Regions from separate parts of the Croceicoccus sp. Ery15 genome, predicted to be linked through region 2. Evidence: predicted binding sites of a transcription regulator. Region 2 holds the regulator's gene; each other region holds the start of a gene.
The links. The regulator LexA, encoded in region 2, represses DNA repair genes until DNA is damaged. The targets are predictions, from matches to a motif close to GTTCCNCNCTTGTTCT.
Positions count from the first base shown of each region.

Region 1: a site for LexA is predicted at 2,168-2,183, ahead of LOZ77_RS10590 (toprim domain-containing protein). Genes of this name have one in related genera too.
Region 3: a site for LexA is predicted at 2,901-2,916, ahead of LOZ77_RS03560 (error-prone DNA polymerase). Genes of this name have one in related genera too.

Region 1 covers NZ_CP087588.1:2,157,879-2,162,418, forward strand. Annotated here, with positions in the region: gene istA (IS21 family transposase) at 1-1,355, opposite strand, end outside; gene LOZ77_RS10590 (toprim domain-containing protein) at 1,415-2,104, opposite strand; gene LOZ77_RS10595 (hypothetical protein) at 2,224-2,871, opposite strand; gene LOZ77_RS10600 (hypothetical protein) at 3,093-3,872, opposite strand; gene LOZ77_RS10605 (hypothetical protein) at 4,262-4,540, opposite strand, start outside.
Region 2 covers NZ_CP087588.1:1,223,163-1,227,702, reverse strand. Annotated here, with positions in the region: gene LOZ77_RS06090 (ComEC/Rec2 family competence protein) at 1-1,724, shown strand, start outside; gene lexA (transcriptional repressor LexA) at 1,738-2,439, opposite strand; gene LOZ77_RS06080 (molybdopterin molybdotransferase MoeA) at 2,559-3,764, opposite strand; gene moaC (cyclic pyranopterin monophosphate synthase MoaC) at 3,761-4,255, opposite strand; gene trpC (indole-3-glycerol phosphate synthase TrpC) at 4,255-4,540, opposite strand, start outside.
Region 3 covers NZ_CP087588.1:705,613-710,152, reverse strand. Annotated here, with positions in the region: gene LOZ77_RS03560 (error-prone DNA polymerase) at 1-2,847, opposite strand, end outside; gene LOZ77_RS03555 (TIGR03915 family putative DNA repair protein) at 2,987-4,477, opposite strand; gene LOZ77_RS03550 (putative DNA modification/repair radical SAM protein) at 4,474-4,540, opposite strand, start outside.

The sequences.
Region 1 (4,540 bases), 930 kb from region 2:
TGCTTCACCGCATCGAAGCCGATCGCGCCCATATCAAGGGCCTGCTTCACCGCGCCATGCAGATCGGCCAGAGCGAAGCTCTCCAGCAGGCGCAGTACCTGCACATATTCGCGCCGGCCATGCTTGCCCATGCGCGTCTCCATCAGCCGGCGCAGCGTTGTAAATACCTCGGGCAGGTCCCAGCCCTGCAATGGTGCGGCCTGATCGAGGGCATTGATCTTCTGTTCGATCAGGGGAAGGTAATGGATCGGATCGAAGATCACATCCTCGCGCTCGTAGCTGCGCACATGGCGGGCAATGATCTCGCCCCGGCAACCGATCACCACCTCGTCGACATAGCCCCTGATCCACACCTCCTGGTGGCCGAAGCGCACCGGCACCGAGTAATCGTTGGTCCGGTAACGCACCAGCGCCTGCGATGAGACCTGGCCGCTGGTCTGGTCACAGGCCTCGAAGGGGGAAGCCGGCAGTTCCTGCATCGCCGCCAGATCGCGCCGCAGCCTCTCGCCAATCGTCTCACTCTCGCCCCGCAGCCGGTCGTTCTGCCGTTTGCGGCATTGCTCCTCGAGCCACAGGTTGAACGCCTCCCATGTCGGGAACCGGGGGATCGGCACCATGAAGTTGCGCCGGCAATAGCCGACAAGGCCTTCAACGCCGCCCTTATCGTTACCCTTGCCGGGGCGGCCGTAACGATCACGGATCAGGTAGTGCGACAGGAAGGCGCTGAACAGCCTCGCGCGCAGCCGCGTCCCGTCAGGCAGGATCTTCGAGACCAGGCAGCGGTCGTTGTCGTAGACGATCGACAGCGGCACCGCGCCGAAGAACGCAAAGGCGTGGACATGGCCGTCCATCCAGGCCTCGGCAACGGCAGCCGGATAGGCGCGTACGTAGCAGGCGTCGCTGTGCGGCAGATCGAGCACGAAGAAGTGCGCCTTCTGCTCCACCCCGCCGATCTCGACCAGAGCTTCTCCAAAATCTGCCTGCCCATGGCCGGGTGCGTGTGCCAGCGGCACGAACATCTCCCGGCTGCGCTGATCCCGATCCCGGATGTAATCCTTGATGATCGTGTAGCCTCCGGTGAAGCCATGCTCTTCGCGAAGGCGATCGAACACACGCTTCGCCGTATGGCGCTGCTTGCGCGGGACCGACCGGTCCCCATCCAGCCAGCCGTCGATGATCGGTATGAACGCTTCCAGCTTCGGTCGCCGCACCGGGGCGCTGCGACGGTAACCGGGCGGCTCGGAATACGACAGCATCTTGCGGACCGTGTCGCGCGATATGTTGAAATGCTTCGCTGCCGCCCGGGCGCTCATGCCGCCCGCGCAGGCAAGACGAACCTTCAGGTAAAGTTCCACGGTGTAAATCCCTCATCCCTCCTCGCCAGCATCGCGAAAAGGGAAAAAGTGGACGACTTTTACGCCGCCCGCAGCAGCACTTCGCCGCCGCTACCGTGGTCTAATTTTGCACCGCCGTTCTCAAACCCCTGGTACGCGAACGTTGTGGCGGCTGCCTGCGCGGCCCGCTCACCCACTGCATCATTATCCTTCGCGATGATGATGTGGCGCACGAAATCCGGCAGGACGACATGGCGAAAGTTCGCTGCACCCAGCACTGCCCATACCGGTTCGCCGAGCGCCATCGTGAGAGCGAGGCCATCTTCGATGCCCTCGCACAGGATGAGCTGATCTTGTGCCTCACGCAGGCGCACCGCGCCGCCGGCAAGGCGGCCAAGCGCCATACGCGGATGCGCGATTTCAGCCTTTGTGTTCCCGGTAGGGGCGAGGAAGGTCCGCATGACGGCCTGAAGCGAACCATCTGCTCCTTGGACGCGCGCCACCATGCAGGGGTGGAATGCCCCTTCAGCCTTCAGGCGTGCGAAACGCAGGTTAAGGCCGCAGATATCGGGGTCGAGACCACGACTGCGAAGGTAGCGTTCCGCCGGCGTTCCGGCGATGGGGGTGCTGCGCAACCAGGTCTTCTGAGCGAAAACCTGGTTGGGATTAGCGTTATCGGCTTCGGCCGCGAAACCTCTTTCGTCACCATTGTCACTTTTGTCACGGCGGTGCGCATCGTGGTCGCTAGATGTGCCTCTACTCGTTTTCATCGTTGGTCCTTTCTGCCGCCATTGGCGCGGCAGAAGACCAGGTAGAGGTCAGAAAATCGCAATAAAACAACAATGAAACGGCTATGGAAATAGCAACTTCGGGTTTTCGTTTTCTTCAATCATTGCAAGGGGCGGCGCCCCCGTTTTGCGCGCACCGGATCATCTGCAATGGCCTTACGCCAAGCTTGATCGAAGCCGAATGGGTTAAGCTTGTCCTGGAAATGGAGGAGTGCATCATCGCGGAAATCGCGTTTCTTTTTTCGCCTTTCAGGATCTTGGGCGAAGGCCTCCTTGAGCCAGTTGGCACACTGGTCCGAGATGCCCACTTTGTTATCGATGCGCCCAGGAGCGCGGGGGCTGATGGCATCGTTTGCCGCAATCGGCTCGAGTTGCAGGTGCCGCACCATTTCGGCTTCGTGAATCTTCAGCTCGAAGAGCTCGACCTTCCAGAGTTCCACAAAGGGCTCCGTGCGCGCTTCGACAGGCGGAGCGAACTCGTCAATGACCGCGAAGAAGCGGTCTTCACCAAGAAGCAGCCGCCCCGTCCTGAGCCGCCATACCCATTTAGGCACTGGCCAGTTGTAACGAATCTTTTCGCCTGAGGCACAATGAAAGTGGGCCGTGCGAGCTTGTACGCGGACCAGATCGGCCTGGAAACCAATCAATAGTCGCGCTTGGGGATCCTCGATCCGGGAAGCAGGAACGCTCGATAAAAGCTTCAGCGCCTCCAGCGAGCGGATCCACGGAACTTGACTTTTCGCAATCACCTTTCGCGTCTCCCGATCGGTACTTTCCCATGCAGAAGCAGTTTGCCTAGCTGAAGATGCATAACCCTTTACTATTGCCCGGGCCCTCATGGCGAAACGCGGGACAATAGTGACAATAGTGACAATAGTGACAATAGGGGACAGAGGCCACCGGTGTCGGGCGAAGTCAGAACCAAGTTCGCGTTTGTTCAGAAACCTCTCCGGCGACGAGGTTCCGACGCCTAGTCACCCGTCTGGCGTTTCATCCTCTCGAAGCGCGCGAGGACCTTGTGCGCGTTATCATTGGACGTCCGCATAGGTTCGATATGCTCGATGCTGCGCTGAATTTCCTGTTCCAGATTGCTGTTATCATCCACTTGGGCATACAGCATGTCCATGAGGCAAGCGGCTCGCTGCGTGTGCAATATGGTCCGGTAGATCGCGTCCATATTCCATCTCAGGGCCCGATCAATCACGTCGACAGCGACCGCCGGGTCATCAAGATCGCGCAAGCATTTCGCGCATTCGATAGCCAGCACCGGATCGAGCGGTACGTCGTCAGGCATCAGTCCGACCCAGTGAACGAAAAGCGCGCGCCGCCCCTCATCCGACGGTAGATCACGCACCCGCCTGATAATCTCCTTGCGATCTTTTGCGTCAGGGACGCGCATCGAACGAAAAGCATTCGCGAGGAGCGCTGCACCAGCGCGGGTGCCGATCCCCGAGATGCCCCGGGTTGCAAGCAGATCAGCGTCTCCAGGAACCGGGCGATCAGCCGATGCAAGAACCTGCAGCAGGTCCTCGCTGGCATCAACACTCCCTCGCGCGACACTCACAGCGCGCTTGATACCGTTGGCATCTACCAGCAAATTGTCCCGCTGGTTCGCGTCCGTCCCGGTGATCTCGAACGCCTTCTCGCTACCATCCGGCACGAATTCACAGCCCACGAGCGCTTGGCACACCGCCGGCGCGTGACTTGAATCCAAAGCCGCCTGAATTGTGATACCGCTGATTTCACTCATGAATTTAGCACCCTGTCTTCTAGCTCTGTGTTATCCGGCGAGGGCAAAGGATGTGTTAATCATGCGACCAAAATTTATCGCACCGGCATGAAACCGATCAACAGGAGAGCGGCGCAGCTTATCGCGCTAAGCAAGGCTTTGAGGCGATGCAGACATTACGTACTCTGGGATTACTTGCTCTTTAGGAACATCGCCTCAGGACAAACGCCCTGGATCCGGCCCATCACTGGCGAAGAGCCACCTTCTTTTGTTCTTAAGAAATTTACCTTGATTAAGCGCAGGGGGTGCTCGGTCCGTCGCGCTGCGGTCGCTCCCGCCGAGGCTTGCGAGCGGCACGGCTGTCAGGGCGCCCAACACAAGGTTCTAGCCACCGCGGCGACACCATCGTCTTAGCGATGCTTGCACATCACTCCGATGACGGGAGCAGCGAGTGCCAAAATGATCTTGGCCGTGTCACGGTGCATGGGATCTTTCCACCCCTGCATCTCGCTTGGCGCCTCCAGATAACCGCGACTGGCGAGATTCTGGACGATCTCCTGGCTGTCCGTGCTGTGTATGTAACATTGCGGTGCTTCCACGCGGGCATCGGCGAGCAACACGGACAATTCGGCTACCGGGCGGTCGACAGTATCAATCTCGTCCGGCGATCTTGTCAGTGACCAAAGCAT
Region 2 (4,540 bases):
GCGATCGGGTACGGCTGATCGTCGCCACGCGCGATCCGCTGGATGCAAGGCCGATCCGCGCACGGCTGAACGTGCCGGAAGAGATGGATGATCCGCGGCTGACGGCGGGGGCGCAATTCCGCGCAAAGCTGCGATTGATCCCGCCACAGCGCGCTGCCGTGCCGGGCGGGTATGATTTCGCACGGGCAGCATGGTTCGACGGGCTGGCGGCTTCGGGCTCTCTGCTCGAGCAACCGGCGATCACGCGCGAGGGCGGCGGAATCGCGGGTTGGCGCAGCAGGCTGGCGGAGCATGTGCGCGAACAGGTCGGACGGTTCAGTGGCACGGCGTCGGCGGCGATCGCGGCCACGCTGATTACCGGCGACAGGGGCGCAATTCCCGACAGCGACGGACAAGCGATGCGCGATGCAGGTCTGGCGCATATGCTCTCGATCAGCGGACTGCATGTGGGCGCCATCGTGGCGATTGCGTGGCTTGTGGTAGTCCGTGTGGGGGCCTTGTTTCCATGGCTGGCACTGCGGGTCCGGCTGCCTCTGGCGGCGGCGGGGACGGGCGCGCTGGCGGGTATCGCCTATACGCTGCTGACGGGCGCGGCCTTGCCCACGGTGCGCGCCTGCCTTGCGGCACTTCTGGTGGTGGGCGCGCTGGCGCTGGGGCGGCAGGCATTGTCGTTGCGCCTGATTGCACTGGCGGCAATGGGCGTGATGCTGTTCTGGCCCGAGGCTGTCATCGGCCCGTCGTTTCAGCTCAGCTTTGCCGCGGTGATCGCGATCGTGGCGTTCCATAACAGCCGGTTCGTCGCATGGCTGCGCGGGAAACGGGGAGAGGGTCGGGGAGAGGGTCGGCTGGAGCGACTGCTCCACGCCGGATTGCTGCTGTTCCTGACCGGTCTTGTGGTGGAGGCGGCGCTGACGCCTTTGGTGCTGTTCCATTTCCAGCGGTCAGGGGTTTACGGGTCGCTGGCCAATGTCATCGCAATTCCGCTGATGACGGGATTGACGCTGCCGGTGCTGATCGGCGGGCTGGTCTTCGATGCCGTCGGCTGGGGCGCGCCGTTCTGGTGGGCGGGGGCCAAATCGCTCGATCTGATTATCGCGCTGGCGCATGGCACGTCGTCATTGCCAGGGGCGGTTTTGCAACTGCCGCAGATCGCCTTGTGGGCCGTGCTCGCCTGTGTTGCGGGCGGATTGTGGCTGGCGCTTTGGTCGGGGCGGCTCCGCCTGTGGGGGTTGGCACCGCTGGCGATCGGGTTGCCTGCGCTGTTTTTGGCGCGGCCAGCCGATTTGCTGATCGAGCAAAGTGGTCGCAACGCTGCGCTACTGGCGCCTGACGGACGGCTTTACCTGTTGCGCAACAGTACAAGTTTTTCTGCCGAGGCCATGGTGGAGGCAATGGGAAAAGGTGCGCAATATGGCGTCGAGCCGTTCGCCGAGTTTCCCGAATGGCCGGGGGCACGATGCAATGGCGTTTTCTGTCAGTTCGAAGCGGAGGGGCGCGTGTTACTTGTCGCCCAGCGACCGGCAGAGGTGCCCTATGGCGCGATGGTGGCGGCATGCGCGCGCGCCGATATCGTGATCGCCAGCAGGCGGCTTCCCGCCGATTGCCAGCCGGCCATGCTGAAGGCGGACAGCAGCCTGCTGGCGCGGCGCGGTGGGCTGGCCGTGGACTTATCGAATGGCACCACCCGCGCGGTCAGACCCCAAGGCGACCGCCACGGCTGGTGACCTTATCATCCGATCAGTGATAACGGCGAAGCAATCCGGCGAGCCGTCCCTGAACCTGAACCTCCGACGGATCGTAGATCTGCGGTTCATAGGCAGCATTGGCGGGATCGAGCCTGACCATGCCGTTTTCGCGCCGCAGATATTTCAGCGTTGCTTCCTCTCCCCGCACCAGCGCGACGATGATCTCTCCGTCGCGGGCGGTGTCGGTGCGGCGGACCAGCGCGTAATCGCCGTCGAAAATACCGGCTTCCACCATGGAATCGCCCGATACTTCCAGCGCGTAATGCTCACCGCTGCCCAGCAGGGCTGCGGGAACAGGCAGGACCTGCGTATCCTCCATCGCTTCGATCGGGACGCCGGCGGCGATCCGACCGTGCAGGGGAATTTCGATCACATCGTTCGACGCGCCGGACGGCGGGGACGGGCGCCTGAATTCGACCACATTATCGGCTTTCGCCGCGCTTGGCGCCACTGCCGCAGGTTTCGCCGTGCCGGTCACGTCGTCGGGCTGGCGGATCACTTCGAGCGCCCGCGCGCGATTGGGCAGGCGGCGGATGAACCCGCGTTCTTCCAAGGCGGAAATCAGCCGGTGGACACCCGACTTCGATTTCAGATCGAGCGCTTCCTTCATTTCCTCGAACGAGGGGGAAATGCCCGTATCCTCAAGCCGCTGTTGAATGAAAAGCAGCAATTCGTGCTGTTTGCGCGTAAGCATGGCCAATATCCTGTTCCGCCCAAAGTCCTGTTCCGTTCCGCGCCCCAATGGCGCGAACGAATGCGGAACAATTAAGCAACATCAGAATGATCGTCAAGCCATGTTAACGCAATGTTCCACTAGGCGCGATTGCGCGGGGCAAAGGGCATCACTTGTACGATATCGCCGCTGGCAACCGTTCCGCTTTTTGCAGGGCGCAGGATCAGCGCATCGGCTTCGGCCAGCGGGCTCAACGCCGCACTATCCTGCAGAAACAGGGGCATGACGCCTGCATCGGTAAAGCGGCAGCGCAGAAATTCCGTCCGCCTGCCAGTGGCGGGCAGATCGGCAAGACAGAACGCGGGCTGTAGCGCGGGCAGCGGCGACCGGTCGCCCATCAGCGCGCGCGCGACGGGCAGGGCGAACAGATGCGCGGTGACGAAGCTGGAAACCGGATTGCCGGGAAGGCCGATGACGAGCTGCTTGCCCAGCTTTGCGACAAGGATCGGCTTGCCCGGCTTGATCGCAACGCGCCAGAAATCGATTTCGGCGCCCATCTCCTGCAGTACGGGCAGCACGAGATCGTGGTCCCCCACCGAAGCGCCCCCGCTGGTGACGATCATCTGCGCATCGCCTGCATTTTCAAAGGCGCTGCGCAAGGCATCCCGCCGGTCGGGGACGGGGCCCTGACGCTGAACCGTGCAGCCGATATCGGCGAACAACGCGCCCAGCATTGCCCCGTTGCTGGCGAGAATGGAACCGGCAGGCAGCGGTTCACCGGCAGGGCGCAATTCATCGCCGCTTTCGATGACGGCGACGTTGGCGATATCATGCACTGGCAAGATGCCATGACCCGCAGTGATGCTCAGCGCCAGCCGTGCCGGTGTCAGCCTTTCGCCCGCCCTGGCGACTGTCTGGCCATCGCTGAAATCCAGTCCGCGCGGCCGAATATGGCGGTGAAGCGGGGCGGGCGGTTGCCCTTCGAAATAAAGGCGGACGCCGTCGCGGCGGCAATCCTCCTGCACGGCGACCATGTCCGCGCCGTCGGGCACCACGCCGCCCGTGGCGATGCGTACCGCCTGACCCGCACCGACCGAGCCTTGATACACATGGCCCGCCGCGCTTTCGCCGACGATGTTCCACGGTCCGGGCATATCGGCCTGCCGCATGGCATAGCCATCCATGGCCGACATCGGATCGGGCGGCTGCGATCGCAGCGCCACGACATCGCGCGCCAGCCAGCGGCCCGATGCCTCTTCGGCAGGCAAATCGACGGCGGGTAACCGCTGTGCCATCGCCAGCAGGCGCCGCTGCGCCTCGTCCAGATCGAGCAGCGGTGCCGTCAAAGCTCCAGATCCTCGTGCCCTGCGGCGCGCCAGCGGCCCGATTTGCCGCCATCCTTGGCGATCAGGCGGATACCGCCGATGACCATCCCCTTGTCCAGAGCCTTGGCCATGTCGTAAATCGTGATCAGCGCAACTGAAACGGCCGTGATCGCTTCCATCTCCACACCGGTCTTCGCCTCGATCGCGGCGCTGGCGCTGGCGCGGATCGCGCCGTGTTCGAACGCGAAATCGACATTCACTGCATCGATGGGCAGCGGATGACACAGCGGCACCAGCTCGCCCGTCTTTTTCGCCGCCATGATACCGGCGATGCGCGCCGTCGCCAGCACGTCGCCCTTTTTCACACTGCCTTCGCGGATCGCCTGCAGTGCTTCGTCTGACATGGTGATGATGCCACTGGCGACCGCGATGCGGCGCGCTGCGGCCTTGCCGCCGATGTCGACCATGCGCGCATTTCCCGCGGCATCGATATGGGACAGCCTGCTGCCCATCATCGCGTTCCGAGCGGTCCGGCCATGCCGGACAGGCGGGGAAGACCCAAAAGGTCGCGTGTGGCAGTGGCCACGTCGTCCTGCCGCATCAGGCTCTCTCCCACCAAGAAACAACGCGCGCCCGAGGTTTCGCACACTCTCTGCACGTCGGCATGGCTGGCGATGCCGCTTTCGCTGACCAGCAGGGCGCCTTGCGGGGCCAGCGGGGCAAGCCGGGCGGTGGTGGCGATGTCGGTCGTGAATGTGCGCAGATCGCGGTTGTTGACGCCGATCAGCCGCGACCGC
Region 3 (4,540 bases), 520 kb from region 2:
TGGCGGGGCCGAAACGATCGAACGCGCATCCCACAGGGCCTGCCTGCGGGTAATCCGCAGCGAACCGAACGCATCGGCACTGGCAAGTCGTTCGATATGCGCCGCGGGAATGCCCGAATATTCGCGCAGCGCGGCCACATCGGAAAATGCGGCCCTATCCTCACCGTTCAGTTCTTCCCTGGCAGCGATCAGCCGCGCCGCGACATGTTCGGGCAGTCCGTCCACCTGTCGCAACCCCAACCGCAGCGCCACCGTATCGCCACGCGCGGGTTCCAGCGTGCAATCCCATTGCGACAGGTTCACATCCACCGGTCGCACCTCTACTCCGTGTTCGGCCGCATCGCGCACGATCTGGGCGGGCGCATAAAAGCCCATCGGCTGCGAATTCAGCAAGGCGCAGGCGAAAGCGGCAGGGTAATGGCATTTCAGCCAGCTCGACACATAGACCAGATGGGCAAAGCTGGCCGCGTGGCTTTCGGGAAAGCCATATTCGCCAAACCCCCTGATCTGGTTGAAACAGCGCTGCGCGAAATCGCGGTCATAGCCGCGCTTCACCATGCGCTCGACCATCATGTCCTGCAATTCATCGACCATGCCGCGCGAACGGAACGTCGCCATCGCTTTCCTCAGCCGGTTGGCTTCGGCCGAATTGAACTTCGCCGCGTCCAGCGCGATCTTCATCGCCTGCTCCTGAAAGATCGGCACGCCCAATGTACGCCCCAGAATGCTGGAAAGCTCGTCAGGCGGACCATGCGCGGGGCCCGGGGCCGGAATTTCCACCCGCTCTTCTCCCCTCCGGCGTTTCAGGAAGGGGTGCACCATGTCCCCCTGAATCGGACCGGGGCGCACGATGGCGACCTGTATGACCAGATCATAGAACTCGCGCGGGCGCAGCCGCGGCAGCATGTTCATTTGCGCGCGGCTTTCCACTTGGAAAACGCCCAGCGAATCCCCGCGCCGCAGCATCGCATAGGTTTCCGGATCCTCGCGCGGGACACTGGCCAAAGTCAGCGCGCGGCCATGATGATCGCGCACAAGATCAAGACATTTGCGAATGCAGGTCAGCATGCCCAGCGCCAGCACGTCCACCTTCAATATGCCCAGCGCCTCGATATCGTCCTTGTCCCATTCGATGAAACTGCGATCGGGCATGGCGCCATTGCCAATGGGCACGGTTTCGGTCAGCGCGCCTTGCGTCAGAATAAAGCCGCCCACGTGTTGAGACAGATGTCGCGGCATTCCAATCATCTGCTGGGTAAGCTTCAGAACCCGCCGCAAATGCGGATCGCTGATGTCCATGCCGGTTTCGGCCACATGCGCCTCGCCGATCTCGCGCCCCCAACCGCCCCATACGGTGCCCGCAAGTTTGGCCGTGACATCTTCCGACAGGCCCATCGCCTTGCCCACTTCGCGGATCGCCATGCGTGGCCGGTAATGGATGACCGTGGCGCACAGTCCCGCGCGGTGGCGACCGTATTTCTCGTAAATATGCTGTATCACTTCCTCGCGCCGCTCATGCTCGAAATCGACGTCGATATCGGGCGGCTCCTTGCGCTCTTCGGAAATGAAGCGGTCGAACAGCAGCGCATGGCGCGCCGGGTCGACGGCCGTAATCTCAAGACAATAGCAGACCGCCGAATTGGCCGCCGACCCGCGCCCCTGACACAATATCGGCGGATCGACACTGCGCGCGAAGCGGACGATATCGTGGATCGTCAGGAAATAGCGCGCGAGGTCGAGCTTTGCGATCAGCGCCAGTTCACGCTCCAGCGTCGCGCGAATGGTTTCCGGCAAACCACTGGGATAACGTCTGTCCGCGCCTTCCCATGTCAGCACTTCCAGATGCTGCTGCGGGGTGCGGCCTTCGGGATAGATCTCATCGGGATATTCATAGCGCAATTCGTTCAGGCTGAACCGGCAGCGGTCCGCCAGATCGCGGGCGGCGCGGATCGCATGCGGCCAGCGCGAGAACAGGCGTTGCATCTCCTCGGGCGCTTTCAGATGCCGTTCGGCATTGGCGTGCAGCAAATGCCCCGCCCTTGCCACCGTGGTCTTGTGCCGGATCGCGGTCATCACATCCTGCAACGGGCGGCGGTCGGGTGCGTGGTAATGCACGTCATTCGTGGCCAGCAGGCCCAGCCCATGGGCGCACGCCAGCGCATCCAGCCTGCCGATCCGCGCCACATCATCGCCGCGATAGAGATGGCTGGCCGCGATATGGCCCAGCGATGGCAATAATTGCGCCAGATGCGGCACCAGGCCGGCAAAGGACAGGCTTTGCGCAACCGGCTCTGCCTGCCCCCCGCCAATCGGCATCACATTGCCCGGCAGGCTGACGCGGAACGGCGTATCCAGATCGGGTGGCGGCAAGGCAATCAGATGCAAGGCGCCGTGCCCGCCATCATCCGCCGCATGTTCGGCCAGCATCGCCAGATCGATCTCGCACACGCCCTTGTCCTGCCATGCGCCCGACAAGGTCTGCATCCGCCCCTTGCTGATCAGCCGCGACAACCGGCCATAGGCCGCGCGCGTTTCGGGATAGGCAAGAAAGGCCAGCCCCTCGACCGTTTCGATCCGCGCGCCGATCACCGGGCGCAAACGCAAAGTCTCTGCCTCGCCATGTACGCGGACCACGCCTGCCAGCGAATTTGCATCGGCAATCCCGATGGCGTCATAGCCCATAGCGCGCGCCGTCATCACCAGATCGACCGCGTCGGACGCGCCGCGCAGGAAGGAAAAGCACGAGACGAGGCCAAGTTCGACAAAGGGCGCTCGCGGCGGCGCACCCAATGCATCGGTATCGATCTCTATCCGGCGACGATCGGGCGTTAACGGCGCGTCGGGCATGGCGGCACCGGCAGGCCCCTGACAAGCGGACGGGTCACCGCGAAAACAGGCCGGTTACCCCCACGTTCTGCCGCCCCGTCCACAGCACTATCATCAGGTTTGCGCACAGCTTTATCCACAGACAGTCCACAGCGCGCCATTACGCCAGTTCCCGAAGACGCGCCGCGACGGCCGCCAGATCGGCGTCGAACAGCCGCGCCTGCTCTTTGCGCGCAGGTCCCTCCAACCGCAACAGATAGGACGGGTGCACCGTCACCCACAGCTCGCTGTCATCGTCCAGCGGCACAGGCGTGCCGCGTGCCTTGGTGACCGATATTGTCTTGCCCAACACGCTGCGCGCCGCGCTGGCGCCCAGCGCCAGCACCAGCTTTGGCCGCACGATGGCGCGCTCCGCCTCTACCCACCAGCGGCAGATGTCGATTTCCCGGGCAGAGGGATTCTGGTGCAGGCGCCGCTTGCCGCGACCGGATGCGCCGCGACCGGATACGCCACGATTTGGCACGCCCCGATCAGGCACATCCCCCGACACATATTTGAAATGCTTGACCGCATTGGTGACATAGGCCGCACGACGGTCGATCCCCGCGCGTTCCAGATGCACGTCCAGCAATTGCCCCGCCGGACCGACGAAAGGGCGTCCCTGCCGGTCCTCGATATCGCCCGGTTGCTCGCCCATGATCATCAGCGGGGCATCGGGCGTCCCTTCACCCATCACCGCGCGGTTTTCCAGCGCGCCGATGGGGCAGCGCGCGCAGGCATGGATCGCCTTGTCCACCGCATCCAGCGTTGCGGGCCGTTCGCCATTTTCCATCGCGCCTGCCGAAACCATGGCCGCCTCGCGCGCTTGCGCCCCCGCGATCAGTTCGGGAATCAGCTGCGTTTCGGGCATATTTTTCCAGTATCGGCGCGGCATTTCCTTCAGCATCGCGTCGACCTTCAACCGAGCGGGATTGAAGATCGATGCGTAATAGGCGCGCCACATCCCCTCTACCGGATCGCCGTTCGGCGCATCGGCGCGCGTGGCGGGCGGCCCTTCGCGCAACGTATCGCCATCCCAATGCAGGCTGCCCCGCAGGGTCAGGATCGACCAGCGCATATTGGCAAAGCGACGCGTGAAGAAACCCGCATTATGGCGCAGGATGTGATGCTGCGGTTCAAACCATGCGACGAAATATTCGCCGCCCTCATGCTCGATCTCGCGGAAGCGTAAAAAGGCCCGCATCTTGTGAATGTCGCGCCGCACGCCCCGCGCCATATCGGCCATGGCGCGTATGTCCGCATCGGCCCCGTCCTCGATCAGGCGGGGTTTCGACTGCAATCGCCACAGCACGCGATACAGCAGTGCGAACCTGTCGGTATCGGCATGCAGGATCACGGTCTTCGCAATTTCGATAAAACGCCGCGATACGCGCGGCGGCGGCGCCTCGCGGTCGGGTGCGGGCAAGCGGCGGTCACCATGCGTGAACAGATTGCCCGCCGGTCCGCCCGGTTCGGTCCATGCCACGCGGTCGGGCGGCACATCGGCCATGACCATACGCCGCGCATGATCGCGCCATTCGTCGAAATCGTCGGGCGAGGCCATTGGCACCACGTGATAGGCACCCAGCCGCACATGTTGCAGCGCAGTCATGCGAACAGGTCCAGTTGCCGCCCCGTATCGGGCGCGACCAGCGCCTTCAGATCGGCGCGGTCG